Regions from separate parts of the Rossellomorea sp. NPDC077527 genome, predicted to be linked through region 3. Evidence: riboswitches for the same ligand, from Rfam matches in the RefSeq annotation. Region 3 holds a riboswitch; each other region holds the start of a gene.
What was found. Region 3 has a riboswitch for S-adenosylmethionine ahead of ACIGG7_RS19470 (O-acetylhomoserine aminocarboxypropyltransferase/cysteine synthase family protein). Riboswitches for the same ligand answer to the same signal wherever they lie in the genome.

Region 1: linked by a shared signal. The riboswitch ahead of ACIGG7_RS21195 (methionine biosynthesis PLP-dependent protein) and the one ahead of ACIGG7_RS19470 (O-acetylhomoserine aminocarboxypropyltransferase/cysteine synthase family protein) in region 3 are both predicted to bind S-adenosylmethionine.
Region 2: linked by a shared signal. The riboswitch ahead of metK (methionine adenosyltransferase) and the one ahead of ACIGG7_RS19470 (O-acetylhomoserine aminocarboxypropyltransferase/cysteine synthase family protein) in region 3 are both predicted to bind S-adenosylmethionine.
Region 4: linked by a shared signal. The riboswitch ahead of ACIGG7_RS20345 (methionine ABC transporter ATP-binding protein) and the one ahead of ACIGG7_RS19470 (O-acetylhomoserine aminocarboxypropyltransferase/cysteine synthase family protein) in region 3 are both predicted to bind S-adenosylmethionine.

The regions. Positions count from the first base shown of each region.
Region 1 covers NZ_JBITVL010000008.1:52,655-60,766, forward strand. Annotated here, with positions in the region: gene metH (methionine synthase) at 1-2,724, opposite strand, end outside; gene ACIGG7_RS21185 (bifunctional homocysteine S-methyltransferase/methylenetetrahydrofolate reductase) at 2,705-4,555, opposite strand; gene metC (cystathionine beta-lyase) at 4,572-5,756, opposite strand; gene ACIGG7_RS21195 (methionine biosynthesis PLP-dependent protein) at 5,749-6,873, opposite strand; SAM riboswitch class I at 6,966-7,071, opposite strand; gene ACIGG7_RS21200 (tryptophan--tRNA ligase) at 7,192-8,112, opposite strand, start outside.
Region 2 covers NZ_JBITVL010000002.1:889,636-897,747, forward strand. Annotated here, with positions in the region: gene ACIGG7_RS09695 (gamma carbonic anhydrase) at 69-584, shown strand; gene metK (methionine adenosyltransferase) at 925-2,127, opposite strand; SAM riboswitch class I at 2,339-2,483, opposite strand; gene pckA (phosphoenolpyruvate carboxykinase (ATP)) at 2,785-4,374, shown strand; gene ACIGG7_RS09710 (lmo0937 family membrane protein) at 4,428-4,577, opposite strand; gene ACIGG7_RS09715 (GNAT family N-acetyltransferase) at 4,746-5,537, shown strand; gene ACIGG7_RS09720 (biotin transporter BioY) at 6,024-6,584, opposite strand; gene ACIGG7_RS09725 (hypothetical protein) at 6,692-6,874, opposite strand; gene metE (5-methyltetrahydropteroyltriglutamate--homocysteine S-methyltransferase) at 6,917-8,112, opposite strand, start outside.
Region 3 covers NZ_JBITVL010000006.1:86,185-94,296, reverse strand. Annotated here, with positions in the region: gene ACIGG7_RS19485 (peroxiredoxin family protein) at 1-450, shown strand, start outside; gene ACIGG7_RS19480 (DUF302 domain-containing protein) at 525-905, shown strand; gene ACIGG7_RS19475 (trans-sulfuration enzyme family protein) at 1,035-2,174, shown strand; SAM riboswitch class I at 2,262-2,380, shown strand; gene ACIGG7_RS19470 (O-acetylhomoserine aminocarboxypropyltransferase/cysteine synthase family protein) at 2,622-3,917, shown strand; gene metX (homoserine O-acetyltransferase MetX) at 4,181-5,254, shown strand; gene ACIGG7_RS19460 (S41 family peptidase) at 5,428-6,885, shown strand; gene ACIGG7_RS19455 (sugar transferase) at 7,132-7,794, shown strand; gene ACIGG7_RS19450 (tyrosine-protein kinase domain-containing protein) at 7,825-8,112, shown strand, end outside.
Region 4 covers NZ_JBITVL010000007.1:50,828-58,939, forward strand. Annotated here, with positions in the region: gene sufD (Fe-S cluster assembly protein SufD) at 1-728, opposite strand, end outside; gene sufC (Fe-S cluster assembly ATPase SufC) at 746-1,531, opposite strand; gene ACIGG7_RS20325 (YuzK family famiily protein) at 1,843-1,989, opposite strand; gene ACIGG7_RS20330 (carboxymuconolactone decarboxylase family protein) at 2,294-2,659, opposite strand; gene ACIGG7_RS20335 (MetQ/NlpA family ABC transporter substrate-binding protein) at 2,791-3,615, opposite strand; gene ACIGG7_RS20340 (methionine ABC transporter permease) at 3,630-4,298, opposite strand; gene ACIGG7_RS20345 (methionine ABC transporter ATP-binding protein) at 4,295-5,317, opposite strand; SAM riboswitch class I at 5,474-5,580, opposite strand; gene ACIGG7_RS20350 (SCP2 sterol-binding domain-containing protein) at 5,686-6,036, opposite strand; gene ACIGG7_RS20355 (thioredoxin family protein) at 6,313-6,621, opposite strand; gene ACIGG7_RS20360 (toprim domain-containing protein) at 6,627-6,983, opposite strand; gene ACIGG7_RS20365 (YusG family protein) at 7,166-7,402, opposite strand; gene gcvH (glycine cleavage system protein GcvH) at 7,496-7,879, opposite strand; gene ACIGG7_RS20375 (arsenate reductase family protein) at 8,009-8,112, opposite strand, start outside.

The sequences.
Region 1 (8,112 bases), on a different contig from region 3:
ATTCACGTAGGGCTGTATTTGATCCAGTGAAAATTCTCTTATGGTATGGGGAATCAGGTCTGATGGGACATGGACCAACACATCTTTAGATACGGCTGATCGTACTTTGACTGCAACCGTTGAAGGAGACTGTGTTGAAGTTTCTTCGTTGAGAGACAGCCTTTTCTTCTTTTCACGGCTCTCTTCTTCCAGCTCAATCCTTGTTTCTTCATGTTGAATTCCATTCATGATACTCAACCCATCCATTGCATCCTTCGCGTAAAGGACCATACCATCGTATTCCCGCCCAATCTTGTTCGTAGTGAATTTCCTTGTAAGCGCCGCTCCACCTACCACAAGAGGTACTGATATATTTGACTGCTTCAAATCCTGGGCCGTAATGACCATTTGTTGGGCTGACTTCACAAGGAGCCCAGACAAGCCTACAATATCAGGCTCTTCTTTCCTGATGACTTCGATCAGTTCCTGCGGTGTGACTTTAATACCTAAATCAATGACTTCATACCCATTATTACTAAGAATGATATCCACCAGGTTTTTACCGATATCATGGACATCTCCCTTTACCGTAGCCAAAATCACTTTCCCTTTCGAAGAAGAACTTTCCGTTTGTTCCATATGTGGTTCCAAATGAGCAACGGAAGCCTTCATCACTTCAGCACTCTGCAAGACTTCTGCAACTATCAGCTGATTATCATTGAAGAGTTTCCCGACTTCACTCATCCCGGCCATAAGCGGACCATTGATGATATCAAGGGGAGCATCATATTGCTGAAGGGCAAGGTTCAAGTCATCAATCAACCCTTCTTTTGTCCCTTCTACAACATAATGTGCCAATCTCTCTTCCAACGTCATTGTATTGACAGGGACCTTGACTTCTTTCTTTTTCCCTCTATAAAATGCTGTGAAGTCAGCCAATACCTCATCAGTCGTCTCAAATAGCAGTTTCTCAGCCATTTTCACTTCTTCTTCGGGTATCGAGGCAAATCGCTCCAATTTTTCCGTATTGACAATGGCATAATCAAGTCCTGCTTTCGTGCAATGGTAAAGGTACACAGCATTCAGGACTTCTCTTCCGACAGGCGGCAGGCCAAATGAAACATTGCTTACCCCTAAGATATGAGGACATTCCGGCAGGATTTCTTTGATCTGTCTTATTCCCTCGACAGTTGCCCTTGCTGATCCGATGTATTGCTGATCCCCTGTCCCAACGGGGAATACAAGAGGATCAAAGATGATATCTTCTGAAGCGATGCCGTATTTCTCTGTTAATAATGTATGGGAACGAAGGGCAATTTCCACCTTACGATCTGTTGTTACTCCCATTCCTTTCTCATCGATCGTTCCGACTACAACCGCGGCTCCGTATTCCTTCATCAACTTGGTTACTTTCTCAAACCGCTCTTCACCGTCTTCAAGATTGATCGAGTTGATGATCACCTTTCCTTGAGAATATTTCAATGCAGCCTCAAGTACTTTCTCATCGGTTGAGTCTATAACAAGGGGAACTTTTACTTTTTTCACGACCTCCTGGATAAATACATTCATATCCTCCACTTCTTCACGATCGGGGTCCGCGAGGCAGATATCGATCACCTGGGCACCATTTTTCACCTGCGCCCTCGCAATTTCTGACGCTTCTTCTATCTTATTTTCAGCAATCAACCGTTTAAATTTACGAGAGCCGATGACATTCGTCCGTTCTCCGACGAGGATCGGTCTTCTATCTTCATCCTCATAGATAAAAGGCTCAATTCCCGATACAGCATGAGGATGAGAAGCGATGGGTTTACGAGGTGGAAGTCCCTTCACTGCTTCTGAAAGAGCGCGAATATGATCCGGCGTCGTGCCGCAACATCCTCCAACAAGATTCAACCAGCCTTTCTCTGCAAAGCCCTTCATTTTTACACTGAGTGAATCCGCCGTCTCATTGTAATTCCCTTCTTCATCCGGCAAGCCTGCATTCGGATAACAGCTTATATAGGTAGTAGCCAGACCCGATAAGGAACGAATATGGTCGCGCATAAACTCAGGTCCCGTTGCACAGTTCAAGCCGACTACCAGGGGATTTAAGTGTTCAAGGGATAAATAAAAAGCCTCGATATTCTGTCCTGCAAGAGTCGTGCCCATCGGCTCGATCGTACCAGATAATAAGATAGGGATTTCTTTCTCCCTGGATTCAAAGGCTTTACGAATTCCGAGATTTGCAGCTTTCACATTCAATGCATCTTGACTCGTTTCAAGAAGCATTACATCTACTCCTCCATCGAGAAGACCTTCTGCCTGTATCCGGTAGTTATCCACTAACTCATCGAAGCTTATTCCTCCAGTAACGGATAAAGTTTTGGTTGTTGGACCGAGAGAACCGGCCACAAATCTTGGCCACTCCTTTGTAGAAATTTCCTGTACCGCCTTTTTGGCGATTTCGGCTGCAACTTTATTGATTTCATATGCTTTGGCTCCCAGATCATATTCGTCGAGTACGATGGGGGTTGCACCGAATGTATTCGTTTCGATCACATCAGCCCCAGCAGCTAAATATTCCAGATGAATCTGATGGATGACTCCCGGTCTCGTCAATACTAGATTTTCATTACATCCTTCAAGCTCTTCCCCCCCAAAGTCCTCTGGAGATAAGTTTGCCTGCTGCAGCATCGTTCCCATTGCTCCATCGAGAACGATGATCTTTTTCCTAAGCTGTTCTTCAAACAAGGTGATGGTCATAGGGAACCTCTCTTTCTGTATTGGTTTTCTCTTGTATATAGTGGACAAGTTCAATGCTCATATCATAACGTACAAAAGGTGTGATGAGATAAATTCCGTTAAACAGCTCCACTGCAGTATCCAATAAGCCTTTAGCAATTTCCATACCTACCGTCCTAGCAATGACAGGATCAGTTCCTGCTTCCTTCATTCTGCGTCTTGTTTCTTCAGGGACATTGATACCTGGAACTTCATGATGGAGAAATTCTGCATTCCTTGAACTGATTAAAGGCATGATCCCAATAAAGATGGGAACATCGAGATGCTTGGTGGCTTCATGCACTTGTATAAGCTGCTCTTTCCCGAAGATCGGTTGGGAAATAAAATAGTCTGCTCCTGCTTTCTTTTTCCTTTCTAATCTTTTCACAGAAGCGTCCAAGTGACGGAAATTCGGATTAAATGCTGCACCTACTGAGAATTGAGTGCGTTCCCGAAGTGATTTACCTGAAAAGGAAATTCCCTCATTGTTCTGTTTAATGAGTTCAATCAGTTCAAGTGATGACAAATCATATACGGACGCTGCACCTGGAAAATCACCAATCTTCGCAGGATCCCCTGTAATGGCTAATATATTGTGAATCCCTAACGTGTGCAGGCCCATTAAATGGGACTGCAAGCCTATCAGGTTGCGATCCCGGCACGTAATATGGACCAGTGGTGTCAAATCGAGTTGAGACTGGACAAGGCTACCGATCGCATCATTACTGATACGGGGAGATGCTAAAGGGTTGTCAGCAAGAGTCAGCGCATCGATTCCAGCTTCCTTTAATGCCTTGGCTCCTTGAAAGAATCGTTTTGTGTCAAGATGCTTTGGTGGATCAAGTTCGACAATGATCGTTTTCTTCTTTCTTACCTGCTCATGCAGCAAGTTGCCCTTGACGGGAGCTGCAGACAATGGAACGGCTTTTTTCTTTTTCACCACTTTCTCTCTAACTGGCTCACGGCTTTTTAACCTCTCGGCCACTGAACGAATGTGGTCAGGTGTCGTCCCGCAGCAGCCCCCAATGATTCTGGCACCCTGTTGCCGTAGTTCATTACTGATATCCCCAAAGTAATCAGGTTCAGCTGAATAATAAAACCTGCCTTCTTCATAGTTTGGAAGGCTGGCGTTGGGATAGACGGAAAGGAAGGCCCGTTTAGGCAATGGAACTTCTTCCAAGGAGTTGACCATGTGGAATGGTCCCATACGGCAATTGATACCGACAACATCGGCCCCATGCAATTCTAAATGGTGAAGCGCGTCTTTTAATTCCATTCCATTCTGAAGGACTCCCGTCTCATGCAGTGAAACTTGAGCAATGACCGGAATGTCCGCCTCGCGTTTGGCAATGTCGAGCACAGTGGTTAATTCTTCAAAGTCATAATAGGTTTCAAGGAGAATACCGTCTACACCTTCTAATAATAAACAGTACAGCTGTTCCCGGAAGCTCCGTTTGATTTCTTCCAGTGGCACATTTTGTTTAATGGCTCTTATGCCCCCGATGGTCCCTAAAATATACGTCTTGTTTCCAGCTGCTTTTTTTGCAAGTCTCACGGCTGCTGTATTGATTTCCTTAACCGAATCTTCCAAACCGTATCTGGAAAGCTTTTGATAATTGGCTCCGTACGTATTGGTCTGAATGATATCTGCTCCTGCATCAATATACTCTTTATGGACTTTCAATACTTCATTTGGGTGAGAAAGATTCAATTCTTCAAAACATCTGTCCACTCCATATGAATACAATAATGTCCCTATAGCGCCATCTGCGATCAAGATTCTCTCTTTCAGTGCATCAAGGAACGGTTTCACGCCATCCCCTCCTTTATTATAAATTTATGACATTGTTTCGTTTGATCTTATGGATACTGTCTAGACCTTTTTCAAGGTCCTTTATCAATTCTTCTGCGTTTTCAAGTCCTACGGATAACCTCAGTAAGCCATCTGTAATGCCTCTTCTTTCCCGTTCGGCTTTTGGCATGGAAGCATGGGACATTCTCGATGGATAGGAAAGGATTGATTCAACAGCTCCTAAACTTACAGCAAACACCGGAATATTCACATGTTGTATCAGTTGCTTTACTTCCTCCTCTCCTCTCAATCGAAAGGAAAGCACCGCTCCTGGACCCTCTGCCTGACGGACCTGGATTTCACGCCCAGGATGATAGCTCAGACCAGGATAATATACTTCCTCAACTTCTTTCCTGCTTTCTAAGAAGCTCGCAATCTTATAAGCAGATTCTGAGGATTCCTTTAATCGTACGTGCAGGGTTTTCATCCCTCTTAAGAGCAGCCAGCAATCCTGGACTCCGAGGACCGCTCCAAATGAGTTTTGCAGGAAAGCTAGTTTTCCGGCAATCTCCTCGTTTCCCGTTACGGCAAGCCCTGCTAAAACATCACTGTGCCCTGCAAGGAATTTCGTCGCACTGTGTAGGACAACATCTACTCCCAGACTGATTGGTCTTTGCAACAGGGGTGTCATAAATGTATTATCCAGGAACGTCAAGCAGTTATTTGCCTTCGCAAGCTTCACAACCCCTTCAATATCAGTGATGTTTAAAAGTGGATTTGAAGGCGTCTCCATATAAATAACCTTTGTATTGTGCCTAATTGAACAAGCTACTTCGTGCAGGTCCTTCATGTTCACAAAGGAGTATTCGATACCAAACTTTGTAAGGACTTCAGTGATCATCCTGTATGTCCCACCGTATACTTCTTCGGATACGAGGACGTGATCGCCGCTTGATAACAATAAGAAGCTTGTTGAGATTGCCGCCATACCGGATGAAAAGGCAAAGCCTTTTATCCCTCCTTCCAACTCTGCTATCGTTTCTTCAACCGTTTCCCTGGTCGGATTGCCAGAACGGCTGTAATCGTAGGTCCCGTATTGGTCGAAATCCTGTTGATGGAAAGTAGTGGCGTGCTGAATAGGCGTAGAGACCGCTCCTGTTTCTTTATCAAATCCGTGAGAATGAATGAGTGACGTCTGAAGTGAAAATGGTTTTTTACTCATACGCTGGCACCTCTTTCTCCAATTGATGAAAAACATTCTCCAAGTCTGCTATCAGGTCATCGATAAACTCAATTCCTACAGAAAACCTCAGGAGTCTATTGCAGATCCCCAACATCATCCGTTCCTCTTCAGGAATATCTGCATGCGTCTGTGTAGCTGGGTAAGTGATAAAGCTTTCCACGCCTCCTAAACTTTCAGCAAACGTAATCACGTTTAAATGCTTGAGAAAAGGAGCAATCCATTCTTCTTTTTCGATACGGAAGGAAAGCATCCCGCCTCTTCCGGGATAAAGTACGTCTGTTACACCATCATGCTCTTCAAGGTATTCGGCTATTTGTCTTGCATTTTTTTCGTGCTGTGCCATTCTGAGGCTAAGGGTCTTCATCCCTCTTAATAAGAGCCAGCAATCAAAGGGGGCAAGAACCGCTCCGATTGAATTCTGAATGGTATAAATATCTTCCGCCAACTTCTCTGTGTTTACGATCACGGCTCCTGCCAGCACATCATTATGGCCACCAAGGTATTTCGTTGCACTATGAATTACAATGTCTGCTCCCTGAGTAAGTGGCTTTTGAAGTACAGGGGTATAAAATGTATTATCGACTATTAATAGCAACCCGTTTTCTTTTGCTAAACCAGCTACTTCATCAATAGTTGCTTCGTTCATCAATGGATTGGTTGGGGTTTCAAGAAAAATGGCCTTGGTTCTGTTTGAAATATGTCTTTTTATCAATTCATTGTCACTTGTTTCGACAAAGTGAAACTTGATATTATACTGGGCTTCGTACTGTATGAATAAACGATAGCTTCCCCCATAAAGGTCCTTCGAAACAATCAATTCATCCCCGCTTGAGAATAAACCAAGTATCGCCTGGATGGCCGCCATTCCAGAACTGAATGCAAATCCTCTATGTCCATCCTCCAGTTGGGCAAGTGTTTCTTCCAAGGTCTTCCTGGTAGGATTTCCTGTCCTCGTATAATCATAGCCGGTGGATTGACCGATCCCTTTATGTTCAAATGCTGTAGATAAGTGAAGTGGCATGCTGACAGCTCCGGTTCCAGGATCACTCCGGTTGCCTGCCTGGACTAATAAAGTATCAATATGTTTTCTCAACATTCTTCTCTCCTTTTCTTTCCTTGAAAATGAAAAGGGGAAAAACAAAAAAACCTTCTTATTGAAAATAAGAAGGTTTTATACATTCGTTCTCCCTCTTATCGTCCAAGTTGACATCAACTTGCTGGAATTAGCACCATGCCTCTTTGGCTGGTTGCTGAGGTGTCTTCGGGCCAGTCCCTCTACCTCTCTTGATAAGAAACTATATGAATTTGTGGAAAATAACTTTCCCATAACTTATAACAATGACGATGAAATGTCAATAACAATTAAGAATTATCTGAAAAAATAACGCACCCAATCCTATTTCTCAGTGGAGATTCAATGATAAATTCCCATTTTCTTCTTAATTTCCCTCAGGAACGGAATCGTGGTTTCACGGGCCTTTTTCGCGCCTGCATTTAGTATGGTATCCAGCACGTGTGGATTGGCCATCAGTTCTTCATATTTTGAGCGGGGTTTTTCAATAAATGAATTCATGACTTGAAAGAGCTCTTTCTTCGCTTCTCCCCATCCGATCCCTTCTTTGAACCTCACTTTCATCTTCTCAACTTGATCAACTGTTGCAAATTCTTGATAAAGTGAGAATATGACAGATGTTTCGGGATCCTTAGGCTCCTCAGGGAGAGAAGAATCTGTCTTGATCTTATTGATCAGTTTTTGAAGTTTTTTCGGTTCTTCAAACAATGGGATTGTATTGTTATAGCTTTTACTCATCTTGCGTCCATCAAATCCCGGAAGAACGGATGTTTCTTCCTGTATGACATACTCGGGAAGGACAAAGGTCTCCCTGTATATTTTATTAAAGGTTTCAGCTATGTCCCTTGCTATTTCCACATGTTGAATTTGATCCTTCCCAACCGGAACCAGTTCCGTCCGGAATAGGAGAATGTCCGCGGCCATCAATATTGGATAGGTGAACATACCCATATTGACTCCATTGTCTATTTCTCTTCCACCCTTTTGATTATCATCGACCATCGATTTATATGCATGGGCACGGTTCATTAAGCCCTTAGGAGCAAAGCAAGCGAGGATCCAGCTTAATTCGAAGATTTCAGGTACATCAGATTGGCGATAAAAGACCGCTCGATCAGGATCCAAACCTAATGCAAGCCACGTTGCCGCCACTCCATATGAGAGTTCTTTCATTTCAGCTTGATTATGAATTTTCGTTAGACCATGGTAATCCGCAACAAAATAAGCTACGTTGTAGGATTCAATTTCTGCTAATCTCAATGC
Region 2 (8,112 bases), on a different contig from region 3:
TAGTTCTCTCATTGAATGAATTCTGCTACCATTATTATAATAAATATTATTGAAAGGGGTAGTAAAAAATGCTTTATCCATATTTCGATAAAAAACCGATCATCGCGGAGTCCGCTTTCATTGCGGATTATGTGACCATCTCCGGAGACGTAGAGATCGGTGAGGAGTCCAGTATCTGGTTCAATACCGTCATCAGGGGGGATGTTGCTCCCACTAAAATCGGTGATAAAGTCAATATACAGGATAACTCCATTCTCCATCAGAGTCCAAATAACCCTCTTATCCTTGAAGATGAGGTGACCGTTGGCCATGGTGTGATTCTACATAGCTGCAAGATCAGAAAAAAGGCATTGATCGGTATGGGATCGATCATCCTCGATAATGCCGAAATCGGCGAAGGAGCGTTTATCGGAGCAGGAAGCCTTGTTCCCCAGGGGAAGGTCATTCCGCCGAATACACTCGCATTCGGTCGACCGGCTAAGGTCGTGAGGGAGCTTAACGAACACGATATTAGTGAGATGAAACGCATTTCAAGGGAATACGCAGAAAAAGGACAGTATTATAAGAATATCAAACCGTTTTAACTTCCTATACTTGGGATACCCCATCCTTTAATGGATTACTCATGGTATATTTTCTTGCATGGATGGTCCGGTTTCTGAGTTTGGGTGCCGGGTGGGGGATTTATCTGCCATTTTGGGAATTTATCTGCCGGTTTGAGAATATATCTGCCTAAAATATGTTTTATCTGCTGTTTTTCCGTTTTATCTGCCAAAATGAAGATATATCTGCCATTCGACCAATATCGACCATTCTCGCACCTCGGAACTCCACGCCACCCCAACGTACTCCAACCCTCGTCACGCCTCCCCACCACCAAAAAAGACCAACACCTCTCAAAGTGTTGGTCTTTTCAATCTTTTCTTATTCAGCCAAAGCTTCTGCTTTCAACGCTTCTGCTTTGTTTGTGCGCTCCCAAGGAAGATCAAGGTCATTACGACCGAAGTGTCCGTAAGCAGCTGTCTGCTTGTAAATCGGACGACGAAGGTCTAACATTTTGATGATTCCTGCAGGACGCAGATCAAAGTTATTACGAACTACGTCAATTAAAACGTCTTCTGATACTTTGCCGGTTCCGAATGTATCTACAGAGATGGATACTGGTTGTGCAACCCCGATAGCATAGGCTAATTGAACTTCACATTTTTCAGCTAGTCCTGCCGCAACAATGTTCTTCGCTACATAACGTGCTGCATATGCTGCTGAACGGTCCACTTTTGTTGCATCCTTACCAGAGAATGCACCGCCACCGTGACGAGCGTATCCGCCGTATGTGTCAACGATGATTTTACGGCCAGTTAATCCGGCATCACCTTGTGGTCCACCGATAACGAAACGGCCAGTCGGGTTGATGAAGTATTTTGTTTCTTCATCGATTAGTTCTTTCGGTACAACAGGATCGATAACATACTCTTTCAGGTTACGCTGAATTTGCTCAAGCGTCACTTCCGGGTGATGTTGAGTAGAGATAACGATTGTGTCGATGCGAACCGGCTTATCGTTTTCATCGTATTCAACGGTAACTTGCGTTTTACCATCTGGACGAAGGTAAGGAAGGATTTCTTCTTTACGAACTTCTGTCAGGCGACGGGAGATTTTGTGAGAAAGAGAAATCGGAAGAGGCATTAGCTCTTTCGTTTCATTACAAGCGAATCCGAACATCAGCCCCTGGTCACCAGCACCGATTGCTTCGATTTCTTCGTCTGACATTTGACCTTCACGGGCTTCAAGTGCCTGGTCCACACCTTGAGCGATATCAGCAGACTGCTCATCGATGGAAGTCAGTACCGCACACGTTTCAGCATCAAATCCATATTTTGCACGAGTATAGCCGATTTCACGGATCGTTTCACGAACAATTTTCGGAATATCGACATACGTATTCGTAGTAATCTCACCAGCAACAAGCACAAGACCCGTTGTGACGGAAGTTTCACATGCCACACGTGCATTCGGATCATTTGTAAGAATTGCATCAAGAATTGAATCAGAAATTTGGTCACAAATTTTATCTGGATGTCCTTCAGTTACGGACTCAGATGTAAACAGACGACGTTTAGTTGACATCAAGGTTCCTCCTTAAGCATATTTGTCAGAAACAGTTCCGACAAAAAGTAAACAGATACGGTACTCATTTCCCTAAGTAGTATGAAGTAAACATGATTCTTTTATCAATAAATCATGATTTATGTGCATGTGGTCCACTATAAACAGAAAAAACCCTTCCTCAGGAAAAAGCTTCAGAGGAAAGGTTTCAGATCATAGCCGCGCCTTTTCTCTCTTATCGTTCAAGGTTTTAGAGACCTTGCCTCAGTTTAGCACCTTCGCTTAATCGGATCGACTCAAAGAAGAAGATCCTTACACTATTTAGCAGGTTGCTGGGTTTCATAGGGTCTGCTCCCTCCACCAGCTCAGGATAAGAGTATCCGTTCAAGGAACAATGATAACGTTTAGGACAAAGGGTGTCAACTTTTTTCGAATGACAGGTTTAACCAACTCCCCGCCTATCTTAATCGGTTTTGTAACCTAATTAGTCAATGAGGCTAAACAATCTTTTGTCCTTTTCATATATATAAGAAGAAACAAGCTGTATTTGGATAAAAAATGTGACAAAATGAAGACACATTATAAATTTAAATAAATAGTATAGACTAATAGCTTGATTGTGTTATACTATTTTTGTGAAGTAAGCGATAAATAAATTTATATAAAGGAAGGGTTCGAATGAATTCAGTGAGCATGTCTAATGAATTAACAGAATTACTTAACGGTCAAAACATTCAGGAACAATTATCTGTTTCTCAACTAGTCGAAAAGGTCCTTCAACGAAATGAAGGCGTTTTAACATCATCTGGAGCAGTCAGAGCAGAAACTGGTAAATACACAGGACGCTCGCCTAAAGATAAATTTATTGTTGAAGAACCATCAACGAAAGATAAGATCGAATGGGGCTCTGTGAATCAGCCGATTTCTTCGGAATCATTCGATAAATTATATACGAAAGTCATCGAATACTTAAAAGAAAAAGAAGAGGTTTTCTCCTTTAAAGGATTTGCAGGTGCCGATCCTAAACATAGACTTCCGATCCAAGTGATCAATGAATTCGCATGGCATAATCTTTTTGCTCACCAATTATTCATCCGCCCGGAAACAGAAGAGTTAAAAGGTCACCAGTCGGAATTCACTGTCATCTCAGCTCCGAACTTCAAGGCTGATCCTGAAGTCGACGGAACTCACTCTGAAACGTTCATTATCGTTTCCTTCGAGAAGAGAATCGTATTGATCGGTGGGACGGAATACGCCGGTGAAATGAAGAAATCCATCTTCTCTGTGATGAACTATGTACTTCCTGAATCCGATATCCTGTCTATGCACTGTTCTTCAAACGTCGGCCGTGAAGGCGATGTCGCATTATTCTTCGGACTATCTGGTACTGGTAAAACGACTTTATCAGCGGATCCAAACCGCCGTTTGATCGGTGATGATGAGCACGGCTGGTCCCCGAACGGAGTATTCAATATCGAAGGCGGCTGCTACGCAAAATGCATCGGTCTCACACGTGAGAAAGAACCACAGATCTTCGATGCCATCCGTTTCGGTTCAGTCCTTGAAAACGTTGTTCTTGATGACATGTCCCGCATCCCGGATTATGATGATAACACTTTAACAGAAAATACGCGTGCTGCATACCCTCTTCAAGCGATGGATAACATCGTGGAGCCAAGTATTGCAGGCCACCCAAATACGATCGTATTCTTAACGGCTGATGCATTCGGGGTATTACCTCCGATCAGTAAGCTGACAAAAGAACAGGCTATGTATCACTTCTTAAGCGGATATACGTCGAAGCTTGCTGGCACTGAGCGCGGCATCACTTCACCTCAAGCCACATTCTCTACTTGCTTTGGCTCACCGTTCCTGCCACTTCCTGCTACTCGCTATGCAGAGATGCTTGGCAAGAAGATCGATGAGCACAATGCACAGGTATTCCTTGTGAACACCGGCTGGACTGGTGGAGAATATGGCGTCGGGAACCGTATGAAGCTTTCTTACACTCGTGCCATGATTCAGGCAGCACTTGAAGGCGAATTGACGAATGTAGAAACTGCTACAGACGAAATCTTCGGCCTGAATATCCCGGTTCATGTTCCTGGTGTTCCGGACGAAGTTCTTCAACCTAAGAAGACTTGGTCAAATGAAGCGGCTTATGAAGTGAAAGCAAAAGAACTTGCTCACAAATTCAACGAGAACTTCAAGAAATTCTCAAACGTCCCTTCTGACATCGAACAACAAGGCGGCCCTGCCTTTAGATAATCACCAAATACAAAGGTCCGTCCCTCAACCAAGAGGGACGGACCTTTATTTCGTTATAATCCTTTTTTGCGGCCGGTGATTCTGTTAAATAAGAATACGACAACGGCGATGATCAGTAGAACATGAATGACGGCTCCACCGATCTTAAAGATCAATCCTAATAACCATAGTACTAATAAGATTCCGATGATGGTCCAAAGCATGTGTGCTCCTCCTTACAACTGTTATTGATCATAAGTTTCCCTAATATGCAAAATTTAAAACCACTTGCCGGATAGGAGAAAAAATCCGCTTACTTTCTAAAATTCACACTTTACTAAATATTGCTAATTTTGGTATGATAATGAATAAATTTCACAGGGGGAATCAAGATGATCAGACAGCTTTCAGATAAAGATCACGAACTATGCCAGCAGCTCATACAACAGCAGCCTGCCGAGAACTTATTCATCATTGGGGACATTGAAGCTTTTGGATACGAGCAGGATTTCCAGAAGATCTGGGGAGATTTTGACGAGGAAGGAAACCTAAGAGGGATCCTTCTTAAATACAGAGAAAACTTCATTCCGTATTCGATGGGCCATTTTGATGCTGAAGGATTTGCCGCTATCATCAACGAAACGGAAGATTACAACATCGTTTCGGGATTAAAGCGAATTGTCACTGAAGTCGAGCCCTTTTTATCAAGAGAAATCCAATCGAAACGACATATGTATTATGCAAAATGCGACAGCACCTCCTCCATGGAAGAACATGGCCTTCCAAACGTGAAAGAGGCTTCTGTCACTGATTTACCGAAGCTTGTGGAGTTGTTGAACTCTATCCCTGAATTCAGTGGCGGAAGTTTTACAGTGGAGAAAAGGAAGCACGGGATGGAAAAAGGAGTGGCACGCAGCTACTACGTAGAACAAGACGGCAAGTTTGTTTCTTCCGCTTCCACAACGGCAGAAAACAGCATGTCCGCCATGATTGTTGCTGTATGCACCCACCCCCTGTATAAGAAAAAGGGCTATGCAACAGATTGCATGACAAAGCTTTGCCGTGATGTCTTAAACGAAGGGAAGGAGCTCTGCCTTTTCTATGATAATCCGGAGGCGGGGAAAATTTATAAACGCATCGGATTTAAAGATATCGGATATTGGTCCATGTATAAATTCGGATAAATGGACCTTTACCTCATTATTTGATTCTATATGAAATCAATCAGCAACACACCAAATCACATGTGACCTGGTATGTTCTCACTTTGAATGAAAAATAGGCTGTTATTACGAGCGTAATAATCTAAATTTTGAAACTATTTTACTTTCAATTTGTAACTACTACCAGATGGCTGGAAATCTCATTGGATTACACTGAACTCGATCGTCATCTCACCACTATCGAGGGGGGATTGTATGGCTGAAGGAATGTTCTTACTCATTATTGTTTTAACCACTGTTGTCATCATCGGCAGAAGAAAAAATAAAGGTAAATCATATAAGTGTTTCATGCTGGCCTAAGGCAAATCAAAAAAACAGAACGCCAGGAACAATATCCAGGCGTTCTGCTTTTTTATGTTGAATGGCATTTAAGGACATTACATACAGCGCTAATGAATGCAACACACAGCTCTTATTCCACCGTCCCTTTAGAGAGCCAGCGTTTTCCTATACAGCCACTTTCTGATTCTGGATCAATTTAGCCTGTATCAAACGCTTTCTTACCGTGATTCCAATCCAGCTTGCAAGGAATGCTTTGATCAGACCCACTACGATAAATGGATAAACTCCAGCTGCCATTGCCTGATTCCAACCCAAATCAGCTACATATTTCAGTTGGATGGTACCAAGAATCAACGTAATGATCATCCCCACCGTATTGGCAATCATCGCCATAGGAATGGTGAACTTCGTTTTTTCAAGAATATAACCTGTAAAGAAAGCCGCTACGATAAAGCCGAAGATATAGCCGCCTGTTGGTCCGACCAGTACTTGTGCACCCCCGCTGAACCCGGCAAACACCGGGACGCCCACAGCTCCGAGTGCCGTATAGCATATTAAAGACAATGCACCATATCTGCTTCCAAGAATCGTTGCCGTGATACCGACAGCCAGTGTCTGTCCGCTGATGGGAACGAGTGGCAATGGTATTTCGATTTGTGCGAAGATCCCTGTCATCGCAGCAAAGATGGCACAGTGGATAAGCATCCGTAATTTTTCTCCATTCATGTTCTAATCCCCCTAATGTATGTAAACCTATATATAACAATAAGTTAACACATGTCATTACATTCGGGAAGAACATTTTGACGTATTAAGTACATCTATGGCCTTTATTACTGGGGGGCATAGATATTACATATCTTTTCATTTGCCATAAGCTCCACAGCAGATTTTAAAGATATTCTCCCCTTCTCTAACTCATCTTCTCCCTTATCACTGATCATATATAGGAATGTATGATGAGGATATCGCTCATTGTATACCTGTATGATTCTTCCGATGGCTACGTAGGACATATTTGGCTCCTTTCATGATGTTCCATTCTATGACGCATGTTCTTATTCATTCTTCACGAGAAGTTCTGACCGAACATGTTCCGCTGCTTCCACCATCACTTTAAGCGATGAAATGGTTTCTGCAATCCCCCGCGTTTTCAAGCCGCAATCAGGATTGATCCAAAATTGTGTTGGATCTAACACCTTTAAAGAACGCTTAATATGCGTGATGATTTCCTCACACTCGGGTATACGGGGACTGTGTATATCATAAACACCCAATCCTATCCCTTTGTCGTAGGTGCATTCTTCAAATATGTTGATTAATTCACCATGGCTCCTCGACGTCTCGATTGAGATGACATCGGCATCAAGATCGCTGATTGCTTCCATGATGTCTTCAAAGTCGGAATAACACATATGCGTATGAATTTGGGTTTCATTTTGTACAGAAGAAGTAGCTAACTTAAATGAATGGACAGCAGCCTGTAAATATTCATCCCAACGTTCCTTCTTCAAAGGTAATCCCTCTCTGAGTGCCGGTTCGTCCACCTGGATCATCCGTATCCCCTGTTCTTCAAGTGATTCAATTTCTTTGCGCAGAGATCGGGCAATTTGGTTTGCCACTGTGTAGCGTGATAGGTCTTCCCTTACGAACGACCAGTTCAGAATGGTGATCGGCCCCGTTAACATCCCTTTGACGGGCTTGTCGGTTAACGACTGGGCATAGACCGTTTCATCCACTGTCATCGGTTTTATAAAGTTCACATCTCTATATATGATGGGTGGCTTCACACAACGCGATCCATAGGACTGGACCCACCCGAAAGTGGTGAACTGGAAGCCATCCAATTTCCCACCGAAAAACTCTACCATATCTGTCCGTTCAAACTCACCATGGACCAACACATCCAATCCGACTTCCTCCTGAATATCGATCCACCGCTTGATTTCTCCGCGTATGAATTGCCGATAGACGTCATCCCCAATCTCACCCTTGCGCCACTTCATTCTTTGTCTTCTTACTTCACTGGTCTGAGGAAAGCTCCCAATCGTAGTAGTAGGAAGAAGGGGGAGTTTGGGTTGTACTTTTCTACGAATGGAATAAGGGGAGATCCTCCTGACATTCGATGAACCTTCTTCAAGTACATCTCTGGTGCTGCCAGCTGATTCATGAAGGGCAGCAATGGAATTCACACTTTCTTCTAACTCTTTCTCAACAGTCCCCACTCCTTCTCCTAGCGCTTTCGCAAGGAGAG
Region 3 (8,112 bases):
TTATCCAATGCGCAGCAAGGGCTGACAAAGGGTGACCGAGCCCCCGATTTCACCTTGACCACTTTAGATGGTGAAAAGGTCAAGCTGTCGGACTATCAGGGCAAAAAAGTAATCCTGAATTTCTGGGCCACATGGTGTCCGCCATGTAAAGCTGAAATGCCCCATATGCAGCAGTACTATGAAAAACATGCGAAAAAAGAAAATGTCGAAATCCTGGCTGTCAATCTGACTTCTCAGGATGACGGAAAGAAGGCGGTCCAGCAATTTGTCGACGGCTATGAACTCACCTTCCCGATCCTCATGGATGAAAAGGGTGATATCGGGGACGATTACCGTGCCTTTACAATCCCGACCACCTATATGATCGACACGGGCGGCATCATTCAACATAAAATTGTCGGACCCATGAACGAAGAAATGATGGGTAAAATGGTCGAACAGATGGAATAATGGAAGGGACGGACCTGGTTTCGTTACATACGCTGTGAGGTATAAGTAACCATGACATATAAAGGAGGATCAATATGTTCCATTACACTAAAGAAGTTTCAATGAATGTGAAAGAAGCGGTGACAGCTGTCGAGAGCGCACTTAAAGAAGAGAGTTTCGGTGTTCTGTGGAATCTTGACCTTGCCGGGAAGCTCCAGGATAAGGGGCTGGACTTCAACGAGGAAGTGGTCGTGCTCGAAGTATGCAATCCACACGAAGCCAAAAAAGTGCTGGAAGAAAGCATGCTCGTAAGTTACTTCCTGCCTTGTAAAGTGACGGTATACACAGAAGGCGGAGCAACCAAGATCGGTATGGCGAAACCGAGCAAGCTGATTGAAATGGTGGACAATGATGAACTGAAACGTCTGGCATTGGACATCGAAAATCGTCTGATCGGCTGTTTAGAAAACGTTTGATCCACAGGGGCCTGTTGCAGTTAAGCAACGGGTCCTTTTTTTATAGAACCGGAATCCTCTCACTCCTCACAATCTTCTGAATATGGTACACTTTTTAAAATACATAGATTCAGGAAGGATGACAGGGATATGAAGTTCACCACCAAAGTCGTACATAGCCAATTGAAAGGAACGCAGGAAATCCGCAGTAAGACAACGCCAATCTATCAGACCTCAGCTTTTTCTTTTACATCACTTGAAGAGCTGGAGGGTTTTTATGAAGGGAAGTCTCCCTACCTCTATACAAGAACGGGAAACCCCAACACTGATGAACTTGGAAAGATGGTGGCGGACCTAGAAGGAGCGCCTGCAGGAGTCGCTACGTCCTCGGGACTGTCAGCCATCCTTGTGGGAATCCTCGCAGTGGTTCAGTCTGGAGATCATATCGTGGCAGCGGAGGATTTATATGGCGGCACGTTCCATATGCTGAAAGAAGAATTAAATTCATTCGGTATTTCCACATCTTTCGTAGATTTTACAAGTGTGAACGAAATAGAGGCAGCAATCACACCGCAAACCAAGTTGCTATACAGTGAGACCGTTACGAATCCTTTTATGCGTGTAGAAGATATTCCCGGCATGGTAGCTTTGGCGGAAAGACATGACTTGAAAACGATGATCGACAATACGTTTGCCACCCCATATCTGCGTCAACCTTTCCTTGAGGGTATTGACCTGATCGCTCACAGCGCTACGAAATATATCGGGGGACACAGCGATATCACAGCAGGGGTAGTCGTAGGTCACGAAGAACTCGTCCAAAAGGCAAAAGAAAAGGTGGTCAACATTGGATCAAACCTAAGCCCATTCGAAGCCTGGTTGACATGTCGCGGAGCCAAGACGCTGGCACTGAGAGTCGGCACCCAGGCACATAATGCCGGGACTCTCGCTGAAGAGCTACGTAAAAATGAACAAGTGAAATCGGTCTATTATCCAACGAACCTATCAGAAAAAGGAAATGGGGCGATTGTGACGATTGAACTTGAGCAAACATGTGACATCAGCACATTCTTCAAATCAATTGGCTGGATCAAGATCATCCCGTCTCTGGCAGGCGTGGAAACCACGGTATCGTATCCGCTTGGAACGTCGCACCGTGCTCTCCCGAAAGAGGCACAGGAGAAACTTGGCATCAACACCCATGTGGTGCGAATATCGTTGGGCATCGAGGATAGTGAAGACATCGTAGCTCAATTTACCGAAGCGATCGCAGTTTCGGTGAAAAAATAAAAAATTCTGAAAATACCCTTGACGTTGATGCTGGTTACCCTTTATAATTCATCTCAACGCAAGAATTTTCACATTGACAACTATATGCTCTTATCCAGAGAGGTGGAGGGACTAGGCCCGATGAAACCCGGCAACCTTCATGTACGCGAAAGGCGTCACATGAAAAGGTGCTAATTCCTGCAGGCGATCTGCCTGAAAGATAAGAGGAGGACCCTATTAAATTAGACCCTCTTCTTAGGAAGAGGGTTTTTTGTTTTTTCCTCTTCTATCTTCTTCAGTATTTGTGCTCAGCAGGAGAATGTTTGGAGATGTTCAGCTGCTGATTTTCTGCAAATGTTCAGCAGGTGAACTCGACCCGATTTTCAGCAGCTGAAAAAACCATCCTATTCAACAGGTGAACAAAAGAAACCTTACGCCAAATCCAAAAAACTCTAGGAGGAATTCCAAATGACCAAATCATTCGATTTCGACACTCTGCTTCTTCACGGCGGCCAAGAGCCGGACCCAGCCACAGGCTCAAGAGCGGTACCTATCTATCAAACCACTTCCTATGTTTTCGACAACAGCGACCATGCAGCCAAACTATTCGCTCTGGAAGAGCCAGGTAATATCTATACCCGCATCATGAATCCGACCGTTGATGTGCTCGAGAAACGCCTTGCCCTATTAGAAGGGGGCATCGGAGCCCTTGGGGTTTCATCTGGAATGGCGGCTATCTCCCTATCCATTCTGAATATCGCCGGTGCCGGGGATGAAATCGTGGCAGCCACGAATCTCTACGGCGGTACGTATAATTTATTCTCTACGACTCTACCGAAATACGGCATCAAAGTCCATTTCGTAGATCCAACTGATCCGGAGAACTTCCGTAAAGCGATTACGCCGAAAACGAAAGCCATATTCGCTGAGACAATCGGGAATCCAAGCCTCCATGTCCTGGACATCGAGGCGGTCGCGAAAGTGGCTCATGATAACCATATTCCGCTCATCATCGATAACACATTTGCCACCCCATATGTGTGCAAGCCAATCGAGTGGGGAGCGGATATCGTCATCCATTCAGCCACAAAGTGGATCGGAGGTCACGGTACGGCGATAGGTGGTGTGGTCATAGACGGTGGTAAGTTTGACTGGAATCATGAAAAATTCCCTGGATTCACAGAAGAGGACAGAAGCTACAACGGACTTCGCTACGCCCAAGATGTAGGACCGGCGGCGTTCATCACCAAACTTCGAGTGCAGCTCCTCCGTGATCTCGGGGCATGTTTAAGTCCTCAGAACGCGTTCCTGTTACTGCAAGGACTGGAAACCCTGCACCTCCGCATTGAGCGTCATACAGAAAATGCCTTGAAGATTGCAGAGCACCTGGATCAGCATAGCGGTGTCGCATGGGTATCCTATCCCGGACTTCCGCAACATCCTTCCTACGCACTGGCGCAAAAATACTTGAAAAATGGATCGGGTTCCATTGTTGTATTCGGGATCAAAGGGGGGAGGGATTCAGGACGGAAAGTGGTTGATAACATCTCCCTCTGGTCCCATGTAGCCAACGTCGGGGATGCGAAATCACTGATCATCCATCCTGCTTCCACAACGCATCAGCAATTAAATGATCAGGAGATCCGTGCTACGGGTGTCACGGAGGATCTGGTGAGGCTTTCCGTCGGGTTGGAATCTGCGAAGGACCTGATTGAAGATCTGGATCATGCGATTGAAGTTGCGTTGGAGACGTCACGGGTGTAATATTCACGAAAATCAGGGGATGGACGCTAATGACAGGGCATACTGGGCCTGGGTATGAAAGATATCAGCGAAAATCTGATTTTATCAGCGATATTTTCAATATATTAGCGAAATCGGACCTTTTATCAGCGAAATGTCAAATATATCAGCGAAACCTGTTCACGCTGGCCATTTCAATGGAATCGAAGACGCCAATCAGCTCACCTTAACGAAAACCGGGGTGCCCTCATCACCCCAAACAACACCAAAAAGGAGGTGGAGGAATGGAGAGCTCATATTCGTACGAAGTCAGCTCCATTACCATCCCATCCCTCACATTAGAGTCAGGCATCACGATGAAAAATGTAAATCTGGCATATGAACGTACAGGAAATAAAGAAGGGCCCGTCATCCTTGTATGCCACGCCCTTACCGGTACCCATATAGTGACAGGGACGAGGGAAGACCGTGGTTGGTGGGATGGACTGATCGGTCCCGGGTCGTATATTGATACCGACAGCTTCAATGTAATTGCCTTTAATGTACTGGGAGGGTGTGAAGGAAGCACGGGGCCGACGTCTCTCAATGCCGAATCCGGAGAGCGTTACGGTTCCGATTTTCCGCACATTACGATAAGGGATATGGTCCAAGCCCAATTTGAAGCGTTAAAGAGGCTGTCCGTCGACCATATCGAAGCCGTGATCGGAGGTTCACTGGGGGGAATGCAGGCGCTTGAGTGGGGAGTCCTGTATCCTTCTTATATCAAAAAAGTCTTCGCCCTTGCCGTCTCGCCTGCATTAAATGATTACGGCATCGCCTTTAATCATATTGGAATCACAGCGATTGAAGGAGATCCCGATTTTCACGATGGGCACTATCCACACGGTGCCAGTTTAAAAGGATTAGAGATTGCCAGAATGGTAGGCATGGTGACCTATCGAACGCAGGAGTTGTTCGATCAGCGTTTCAAGCGGGAGAAGACCAATGAGCAATTTAATATCCAAAGTTATCTGGATTATCAAGGAAAGAAACTCGGGAAGCGTTTTGATCCCAATAGCTATCTTACCCTTCTGAAAGCCATGAATACCCATGATATTGGAAGAGAAAGGGGAGGCGTGGAAAAAGTCGCTGAATCGTATCAATGCGAGCTGATCTCCATCGGCTACGAGGGTGATTTGATCTATTCCCCTCAATACTTAAAGGACTTCACAAACCAAATCCAACTAGGAGAACACTACTTTATCCCAACGTCATTCGGCCATGATGGGTTTCTAGTAGAATTTGAAAAGTGGGGAGGGATCATTTCTTCCCATCTTAATAACCATAAAGTCCAGAAAGTGGTGACGGGTATTAAATAATTTCCTGTCATTCATAACTCGTCCCCCTCGGGCATATAGTTAGATAAGCAAAGACATCGCACCGCCTTAACGCGTTTTTGTGTGGTGTCTTTTTTCGTTGGGTGGAAAGCTTTCTTCTTCATCAGGCTTTTGTCATCCTGACCATAAACAAACGAGTAGCTGGAGGGGAATATATGGAGTGGACGGGCAGAAAGCACATCATCACCATCATCATTAGTATGCTGATCGGTGCAGGAGGAATGTATGGCGGCTTGGAATGGACGGACTTGGCAGGGGACGAGCCTACTCAGTTTAATGGAAAAGGTGAGCTAAATGACAAGCTCCACAAGGTGGAAGTCGCTTATGATCTCATCAGCGATAAGTTCTTTCAAGATGTAGATAAGGGACAGCTCGTGGAAGGAGCAATTCAGGGGATGCTGAAAACCCTGGATGATCCGTACTCTGTTTACATGAATGCTGAGACTGCTTCGCAATTTAATGACGCATTGGATTCTTCCTTTGAAGGGATCGGGGCAGAGGTCACCATCATGGACGGAAAGCTCATTATCGTGGCGCCGTTTAAAAATTCACCTGCTGAAAAAGCAGGGTTGAAGCCGAATGACCGGATCGTCAAGGTGGATGGAAACAGCATCGATGGCCTTGATCTTTATGAAGCAACGTTGAAGATCAGGGGGAAGAAAGGGACAGAGGTAAAATTGGAGATTACGAGGGAAGGACTCTCGGATCCAATCGAAGTGTCCGTAAAACGGGACGATATTCCGGTTGAGACGGTGATGTCGGATGTGAAGGAAGTCAATGGGAAGAAGACGGGTTATATTCAAATTACCACTTTCTCGGAAAACACCGCCGTCGATTTTAAAAAGCAGCTGGCAGAACTAGAGAAGAAAAAGGTAGAAGGGCTGGTCCTTGATGTAAGGGGCAACCCGGGCGGTCTCCTATCAAGCGTGGAAGAGATCCTCAAACAGTTCGTTACAGAGAAAAAACCGTATGTCCAAATTCAGGAACGAAGCGGTGAGGTGCTGAAATCTTTCTCCAACAGCAAGGAAAGAAAAGCATATCCAGTGGTGGTCCTCATCGATGAGGGAAGCGCATCTGCATCCGAAATCCTTGCAGGAGCGTTGAAGGAAGCGGAAGGATACCCACTGATCGGGACAAAGAGCTTCGGCAAAGGGACCGTCCAACAGGCAGTACCGATGGGAGACGGCAGCAACATCAAGCTGACGATGTTCAAATGGCTGACGCCGAATGGGAATTGGATTCACAAGAAGGGGATCAAACCGGATATACCAGTCAGACAACCATCCTACTTCTATGCCCATCCTCTTCAGGTAGAGAAACCTCTGGAAGAAGGCGCAAACAACGAACAGGTGAAAAACGCACAGGAGATGCTCCAAGGATTGGGATTCACTCCTGATCGGACCGATGGATACTTCAGTAAGAAGACTGCAAAGGCGGTAAAGGATTTCCAAATCCAAGCAAGTCTGGACGTCACGGGCGTCATTGATGCGAAAACCGGAGAAAGATTGCAGAAGGAAATACTTGAAGCGGTTCAGAATGAAAAGAACGATTTGCAGTTGCAAGCAGCGTTGGAGTATATAGAGCGGACTGCGAAAGGTACGAAAAAAGAATAGTGTGTGTAAGAGAAAGGTTCTTAAAGTCATGAATCTTTCTCTTTTTTCAGTTTTATTCGGGAAAAAAGAGGGGAAATAGAAATGGGTGTCGAATAATATAACTTAATTTACCAATTTGAGGTTCTAAATGACTAAAGGGAGGTGTGGGAACAATAAATAGATAACAAGTAATGAATATTTAGTCCTTATCCTCAATATAGTAGAATATCATTCAATCTCATTACTTTTTGAAGGAGGTGAGGAATATTGATAGAACCGAATAAAATTCATGAAGAAAGCGTTACAATCGAACGATTGGGTATGAAGTCTCACATAGAAAAGTTGAACGGTAAGAGGGTGATGGATGTCGTCATCAGTTTGTTGTCAATTATACTATTAAGCCCGATCTTTCTCCTCCTATACGTGCTCATCATGCTGATTGATGGGGGGCCGGTCATATTTAAACAAACCCGGACAGGCATCAATCATATTCCCTTTACGATTTATAAATTTCGAACCATGAGGGAATCAGGTGAAGTGAAGTACGGATGGAAGGATAAAGTCCCTGAAGACTTTGTGTTCAAAGGAGAAACGAATCCGAATATTACCACCTTGGGAAAGATCCTTCGCAAAACAAGCCTCGATGAAATCCCGCAACTATTGAATGTTCTGAAGGGTGAGATGAGTATGGTAGGTCCAAGACCGGAAGTACCAGCTATCACCCGGTATTATGATGATCAACAGGAACAGCGATTATTTGTAAAACCAGGAATGACCGGGTATGCTCAAGTAAATGGTCGTTCCGATATCAACCACGGTCAGAAAATAGCCTACGATTTATATTACGTTTATAATCAATCTCTTCGGTTGGATTTTAAGATCCTCTTAAAGACAATCGTTACTGTTTTGCGGCGTAAGGGTTCTTATTAGAGAACCACGGAGGTTGAAAGGAGTGTAGGGGTGGAGCAATCATTTAATTATCAAGTTATTTTAAAAGAGTTAAAAAACGGTTCGAAATTCATTTTCCTTACCACATTACTCACGACGGTCCTGGGGGCACTCATCACGTTTTTCTGGCTTTCTCCTATGTATGAATCCAAGACAGATCTCTTGGTCAATGGAACGGTAGTGAAAGGAAATGGTGAAGATTTATCCCTGAATGAAGTGGAAATCAACATACGGTTGATTGAAACCTATAGCATTATGATCAAAAGTGATCGAATCATGGATAAGGTCGAGGAGAAGCTT
Region 4 (8,112 bases), on a different contig from region 3:
GTCAATCCGCTTGACAAGTTATCCACTGCACCGTATGCGACTTTCGCGTTATTATTTGCCAATACTTCCGTAACAATGTTGTAGACACCATCTTCTACATCAGTTGTAGAGATATAGTTTTCAACATATGTGACGGAGCTGTTTTCTTCAGCAACAACCAATACGTGATTGAACATAGCCACTTCTGCATTGTCATGAACATATACGGCTTGAATCGGTTGAGTTAATTCAACGTTTTTCGGAATGTAGAGGAAGGCTCCTCCATTCATAAGCGCAGCATGAAGAGCAGTAAGCTTATGCTCATCCGTTTTCACACCTTCAGTCATGAAGTACTTCTGTACAAGTTCACTGTGGTCTTTCACAGCTGTTAAAATATCCGTGAAAATAACACCTTTTTCCTTTAATTCATTCGAAAGAGAAAGAAAAGCAGGTGTGTTGTTTCGTTGAATATAAAGACTTTGGTCTGTATTATCTACATCAACTAATGCTTTTGCTTCTTCTGGCAGCTCACTCAAAGATGAGAACGTATCACTTTCCACTGTGTGCTTTTGGAATTGTGTAAAATTCCAATTGGTGATTTTCGTTTTATCTGCAACTGGAAGGCTAAGATCCTTTACTTTATTAAAGGCATCTGTACGAAGGTTTGTTAACCATTCCGGCTCTCCAAGTTGTTTTGAGTAGGAGCTGACATAGTCCTGTTCTACTGGTAGTTTCGTTTCTACAGTCATTTTCATCCCCCTAACACTTACGCTTCTTGGCCAACAGTTTCGTCTTTAATTCCTAACTCTTCTTTAATCCAGTCATATCCTTCTGCTTCAAGGCGTTGAGCTAATTCTTCTCCGCCTGATTTCACAATACGTCCTTGCATCATAACGTGGACATGATCAGGAGTGATGTAGTTAAGTAGACGCTGATAGTGAGTGATGATCAGGCAACCGAAATCTTCCCCACGCATTTTGTTGATCCCTTTTGAAACCACTTTAAGGGCATCGATATCAAGACCTGAATCGATTTCATCAAGAATGGCGATCTTTGGTTCGATCATCATTAATTGTAGGATTTCATTACGTTTCTTCTCTCCACCTGAGAATCCTTCGTTCAGGTAACGTTGAGCCATATCCGGGTCCATCTCAAGGTATTCCATTTCAGAATCCATTTTGCGGATGAATTTCATAAGTGAAATTTCTTCGCCTTCTTCACGACGGCTGTTGATTGCTGAACGTAAGAAGTCAGCATTTGTTACACCGCTGATTTCACTTGGGTATTGCATTGCAAGGAATAGACCTACGCGAGCGCGCTCATCCACTTCCATCTCAAGGACATCTTCACCGTCAAACGTGATGCTTCCCTTTGTCACTTCATACTTTGGGTGACCCATGATAGCAGAAGATAAAGTTGATTTACCTGTACCATTCGGTCCCATTACTGCGTGGATTTCTCCACCTTTAATTTCAAGGTTAACCCCTTTAAGGATTTCCTTTCCTTCAATCTCAACATGAAGATCTTTGATTGTTAAAGTAGAACCTGCCATGTGTAATTACCTCCGTGACTTTATAATGAATTTAAGAATACAATTCTTTAATCATTCTCAATTTATTCTCATTACAATCTTATAACAAATAAAAGCTATAATCAACTTTTTCAAGCTGTCAGTTCATGTTAACCGAACTATAGAATCCCTATCTATTGTTGTCCTAAATGAGCGGAAAAATGTAGCGTATCACTTCTGCATTTTTCTCTAGGTTGGTGACCTTTGATTATTCGGCCCAGCACATTGGCTCATTGGGAATGCATTAAAAAAACCAGTGCATCGTCTACACTGGTTTCCTTTTTTCTTCCTTATTATATGTTAGCGTGCACCTTTCGATCAAGTGCTGCAATCATTCTTCGGCTTTGCTTGTATTCCTGCTCTCTTTTCTGCTCTACTTGCATTCTGACATCATGCTTTCGTTTGTACACCTCATAACCAATCCCATGGGCTCCATGCATTGCTTTCTCCATTTCACTTGTGTACGAGATACTCTCAAGAGAGTCGATAGTGAATCATTCCTTTCGGGTTTTTAATTACTTTACAACTATACTACCCCCTCGTTCACAAGACAAAACCGGTATTCCACCATTTTTTCTGAAATTTTCCCTTCAGCAAGATTCCCGGGGGCTACTCTTAAGTTTTCACAAAATTCCGCCATTATACTGCCAAATAATAGTACACCAATGTGATTTTATTAATGTATATGTATATTTATTAATTTATTCTCCATAAAAAAGAGAAGGATTTCTCCTTCTCGATTGGTTATTGCTTTAACTGATTCAAGTCTTGAATCGACTGCTGCACTAATGTAACAGCCTGACTCATGACCGCTCCGCCGCCAAATGCTGCCGTTACGCCGATGGCCTCGAGGATTTCCTCTTCACTGCATCCTTGATCAAGGCATCCTTTTGTATGGTAAATGATGCAGTATTCATCCTGGGAATACAAGCTGATTCCCAGTGCGATCAGCTGCTTCTCTTTCTTGGAAAGAACCCCTTCTCTGAAGCAATGCTCGGTGAATGTATTATACTGTTCTGCAAGTTCCGGCATTTTATCAGTAAAAATGCCAAGTCCCATTTTATAATCATGAAGGGCCGCTTCTGTTGTGTTTCTCGGTTCCATCTGCAATTCATCCAACTCCATTTCAAAAATAGATTCATCGAAAATAGTATGAGCCAACAGCGAAACGATTATGTTAATAATTATAGGAAGAGAATATAAAAAACCCGATTCTATAATTCGAATCGGGTTTCTTTCGTTTATTCAGTTACCGGTACAACCGCTCCATCCCATTCTTCCTTGATGAAATCCTGGATTTCTTTCGAGCGTAATGCTTTCACCAGCTCTTTTACTTCCTCTTTCTTTTCATCCCCTTTGTTTACAGCAATCACGTTTACATAAGGGGAGTTACTATCTTCAATGGCGATCGAGTCTTCCAGAGGCTTCAAGCCTGCATCGATGGCATAGTTCGAGTTGATGACAACTGCGTCCCCTTCTTCGTTTTCATACATTTGCGGAAGAAGAGCTGCTTCGTACTCATAATCGAATTTCAGGTTTCTCGGGTTTTCTTTGATGTCTTCCAGTTGAGCCTGTGTATTCTCCACACCATCCTTGAGTGTGATCAGTCCTTTTTTCTCCAATAAAGTAAGGATGCGTCCATGGTCGGACACGGAGTTACTCATTAAGATCGTCGCACCTTCTGGAAGATCCTCAAGTGATTTGTACTTTTTAGAGTACACACCGATAGGCTCAATATGAATTCCACCCGCGTTGACAAAGTCATAGTCATTTTCCTTCATTTGCAAATCCATATACGGGGTGGTTTGGAAATAGTTCGCATCCAGGTCCCCATTATCAAGATCTTTATTTGGCAGGATATAATCCTGATACGTTTCAATTTGCAGATCGATACCCTTTTCCTCCAAGATAGGCTTCACCTGTTCAAGGATTTCTGCATGTGGTACATTTGATGCCCCTACTACTAATTCCTTTTCATCACCGCTTCCGGACCCTGAATCATTCCCGCATGCTGCTAAACCAAAGATACTTGTTGCTGCTATAACTCCTGCTACCCATTTTTTCATGAACTTTCTCTCCTTTATCTTTTATCTAATTTATTTGTAAAGAAATCACCTATTAGTTGAATGGCAAATACGACAAGTAAAATCATGATCGTTGCTGCCAGTGTTACATCTTCCCTGCTTCGCTGGAATCCATCAAGATAAGCAAGGTTCCCTAAACCACCTGCTCCGATGACCCCTGCCATTGCTGTATATCCTACGAGGGCGATGGCCGTTACCGTTATTCCCGATATCAAAGCTGGAAGTGATTCAGGAATCAATACTTTCCAAATAATCGTGCTCGTTTTGGCGCCCATCGCTTTCGCTGCCTCGATAACTCCTTTGTTTACTTCTCTCAAAGCGATCTCGACCATTCGGGCATAGAATGGGGCTGCACCGATGATCAGTGCAGGAAGAGCCGCGTTCGCTCCCCGGATGGTATCCAGTAAAAATTTAGTGAAAGGAATTAACAATACAATCAGGATTATGAACGGGATGGAACGGAATACGTTCACCACTGCGCTGGTAATGGTATAAGTGAGTTTGTTCTCCCACAAATTCTCCTTGGATGTAAGAAACAGCAATATCCCAAGAATCATTCCCAGTACAAATGTGATCAACACCGACATCCCTGTCATATAAAGAGTTTCAAGAGTGGCTTCCCACATCTTCTCCCAATCCACATTCGGAAATAGATTTTCCATCATCCTCGTAACACCTCCACCTTAACCAGCTGCTCTTCAGCAAATAGAACCGCTTCCTGGATGGTCCGTTCTTCTCCATCCAAATGGACGAATAGTGTTCCATAAGCCCCTTTTTGTGTTTGGGAAATTTGTCCTTGGAGGATATTGACTTCAAGATCGAATTTTCTGATCAAGCTGGTGATGAGCGGCTGCTCAGTCGCTTCACCCACGAATGTAAATTTAAGCACTTTCCCATTTGGATACTGGGCTAAAAGGTGTTCCAACGTTTCTCCGGTTTCCTCGACCTGGGACACTTCTTTCACAAATCGCTTTGTCACCTGCTCTTGTGGATTCCGGAACACTTCCAGAACGTCACCAAGCTCTACAACCCTTCCTTGTTCCATGACCGCAACACGATGACAAATCTTTTGAATCACATGCATTTCATGTGTGATCAAGACGATTGTGAGCCCCAAACGCTTGTTGATGTCCACCAGTAAATCAAGGATGGAATCCGTTGTTTGAGGATCTAAAGCAGAAGTTGCTTCATCACACAAAAGAACATTTGGATTATTGGCAAGAGACCTTGCTATCCCAACCCTTTGTTTCTGTCCCCCGCTCAATTGGGCTGGATAGGCGTCCCCTCTTCCTTCCAATCCGACCAATTCCAATAATTCATTGGCTCTTTGGATTCTTTCCTTCTTGGAGACTCCCGCAATTTCCAAAGGGAACATAATATTTTGTAAAACGGTACGTGACCAGAGCAGATTAAAGTGTTGAAAGATCATTCCAATTGACTGCCTTGACTCGCGCAGTTTTTTTCCCTTCACCTTTGAAACAATCTGTCCGTTTACATCGACGATCCCCTCTGTCGGAACCTCAAGTCCATTCAGCATCCGAATCAATGTACTTTTACCTGCCCCACTATAGCCAATCACCCCAAAAATTTCGCCTTGAGCAATTTCGATATTGACGCCATCGACAGCGGCGATCGGTCCATTTTTGGATTGATATACTTTCTTTACATCTGAAATGGTAATCATGTTGTATCCACCTTCTTTCTGAGTAGAACCATCTTTTTAATCAGAATAATATTTGCACTATCCTGAAGGCCATTCCTATCTATTTCATTTATAGAAAATAAAAAATGCCTTCCTGCGATAAGCAGAAAGGCATAATCATATATAGGACTATCCTTTCTCTCATCTTTCAAAGCATATGCTTTGAGTGAATTGGCACCATTTCAATTTTCATTGACGGTTGCCGGGCTTCATAGGGCACGTCCCTCCACCTCTCTTAATAAGAGTAAAGTATCGAATTATTTAATTTATCAAATGGTTAAAGACTCTGAAAATTTGCTACAAGAGAGATTCTATCATCGGATATAGAAAGGTGTCAATTCTTTTTTTTATTATACTCGAACCGGTTCTTTCCCTCTTGACCTTGTAAGCCATAGGACGGACTCTGTAAATAATAATGGCCGGTATCCACCTCTGACTTCCAAAACGCCTTTTTCAATCATTTGGGATAATCGTTCTTCGCCTGAAAGGAGAGAGACCATATCCGCCTCTTCACCTTTGATGATAAAATGTGAATCTGTCAATCCATGATCTAATACATCACAATCACTGTTTGAAATGGAAATTCCGTAGGTGCGCTCTCCACATTGAAACTGAAGAATAAATGGGCTGTCCGGGAACAAGAGACGTAAGTGATACCTGGAGTGACACTGATCTACTAATTTCTCTAAATATATTCGCATGAATACCCTCCCAGTAAAACTTCTATATACTTACAATTCCACTTCAGTAAGAGATTCCCTTTTAAGCATTCTCGACATGTTTTGGAAGGATTCATCTAATTTGTCGAACAGTAAGAATTTGGATGATGACAGGTCAAAAAATGAGGGGATTCGAACCATTTCCCGAGAAATATGTCTGCGATTGTAGAAAGAAAATCGCATTATACTTGTATTTTATTAAATAAAATGCCCTAAAAAACAAAAAGACCTCTTCAAATAAAAGGTCTCTAATCCCCTCTAAGCGTTCTTAACGAGGGTTTCATATAAAAACGGAACGGATTGAAAGGCATAGATCCTTTCCTGTTCCACACCATCCTTTAAGAGGAGCAGGCAGGGTACACTCTCAATGGATTGCTTCTCTGCAAATTCGGGTAAATAGTTTAAATTGGCTTTCACAAAATGATAGGATTGAGGAAGTTTCTCTACGACATCCATCATTCTTCCAGCCACTTGGCATGTACCACACATTGGTGTATAAAGGTAAACGGCTTCTAACGTATGTTCATCGATTGCTTGGTTTAATGCTTCGGTACTGCTTACCTCCATCAAAACTAGATCATCCTTTTTCCTAGATATTCTTTATGCACATCAATGTTTGCTCCGATCAAAACAGAGGCAAGATGATATTCAGGCGCTGCAGCCACTTCTTTATACATCCGGTCAATGTATAGGTGTTCGGCTTCTGGAAATTCACGCTTGAATTGTTTACGTAATTTTTCCCCAGCATCATCAGCATCAACCAGGATATATACATCCCTTTCAAACAACTCGTCGATCAGTTCGTCCATCTTTGTGATGCTGATCGTTCCATTTGTGCAGATAATTTCAATCGGTTCTTTAATAATGTCTTTTACTTTTCGTTTATCGGTTGTCCCTTCAACGATGATTACTTTTTCGTCAAGTTCCATCATGATCATCACCTTATCTTTCAGAAATAAGATTAGGATAGTATATTCAGATAACAAGATATGATGTCCACTTTCTACTTATATTTTCTCATGTTTATAAAAAATAGTGCAAGAGGTTTGCCTGCAGTATTCGATTATGGAAACAGTGCCAGATCCTTAAACGGATCTGGCACTTTATACATTTAACACCATCCACCTTCATCACAATCCGTGTACCTTGCTTCATGCCCTTCTGTGGATGTGTAGCTTTGATAAATTTTATTTTCCCTTGCTTCAAAGTTCGGTTCCATAGTGATCCCATCAAGAGGCAAGGCCATTTTGCCGATTCGCTGATTATCCAGGAATAATTCAACCTCACCATTATTCAGCCTGCCGGTGACTCTGTTTGTTACATCTAATTTCCTTGGTTCAAGCACCATGAGTATTCATCCTTTCTTTATACGCGTACTCCTATGGTGCCCAAAAAGAAAAACAAAACACCTTGAGAAATCCTCAAGGTGCCCTGGCAGTTATTATCCTTCATTGATCATTTCATCATACTGTTCAGCCGTCATTAGCTTGTCTACTTCTCCAGCATCTGAAGGTTCAACAACGACCATCCATGCCTTTTCATAAGGTGATTCGTTTACGAACTCAGGGCTGTCCGACAGCTCTTCATTCACTTCTACCACCTTACCTGATACAGGGGCATATAGCTCAGAAACGGTCTTAACCGATTCAACACTGCCGAATGGCTCGTTTGCTTTGATTTCATCGCCAACCTCAGGTAACTCGACGAATACGATATCGCCCAGTTCAGATTGTGCAAATGATGTGATTCCTACGCGTACATTTTCCCCTTCAACCTTGACCCACTCGTGTTCTTCTGAATAACGAAGTTCTTTCGGTGTACTCATTCTCTATCCCTCCAAATGCTAGTTATACAACCTAATATTGACACACTTTTCATTGAAAAAGCAAGAAAACCAAGTATGAATCATGAAACTTTTTCATTATCTATTATTTGGTAGGTACCGGACCCCGATTTACTTCCAGGTATCTTCGAAAGTTTCTTCTTTAAAGCCTACAGTCACCTTTTTTCCATCCGTTGTGATCGGACGCTTGATCAGCATACCGTCTGAGGAAAGAA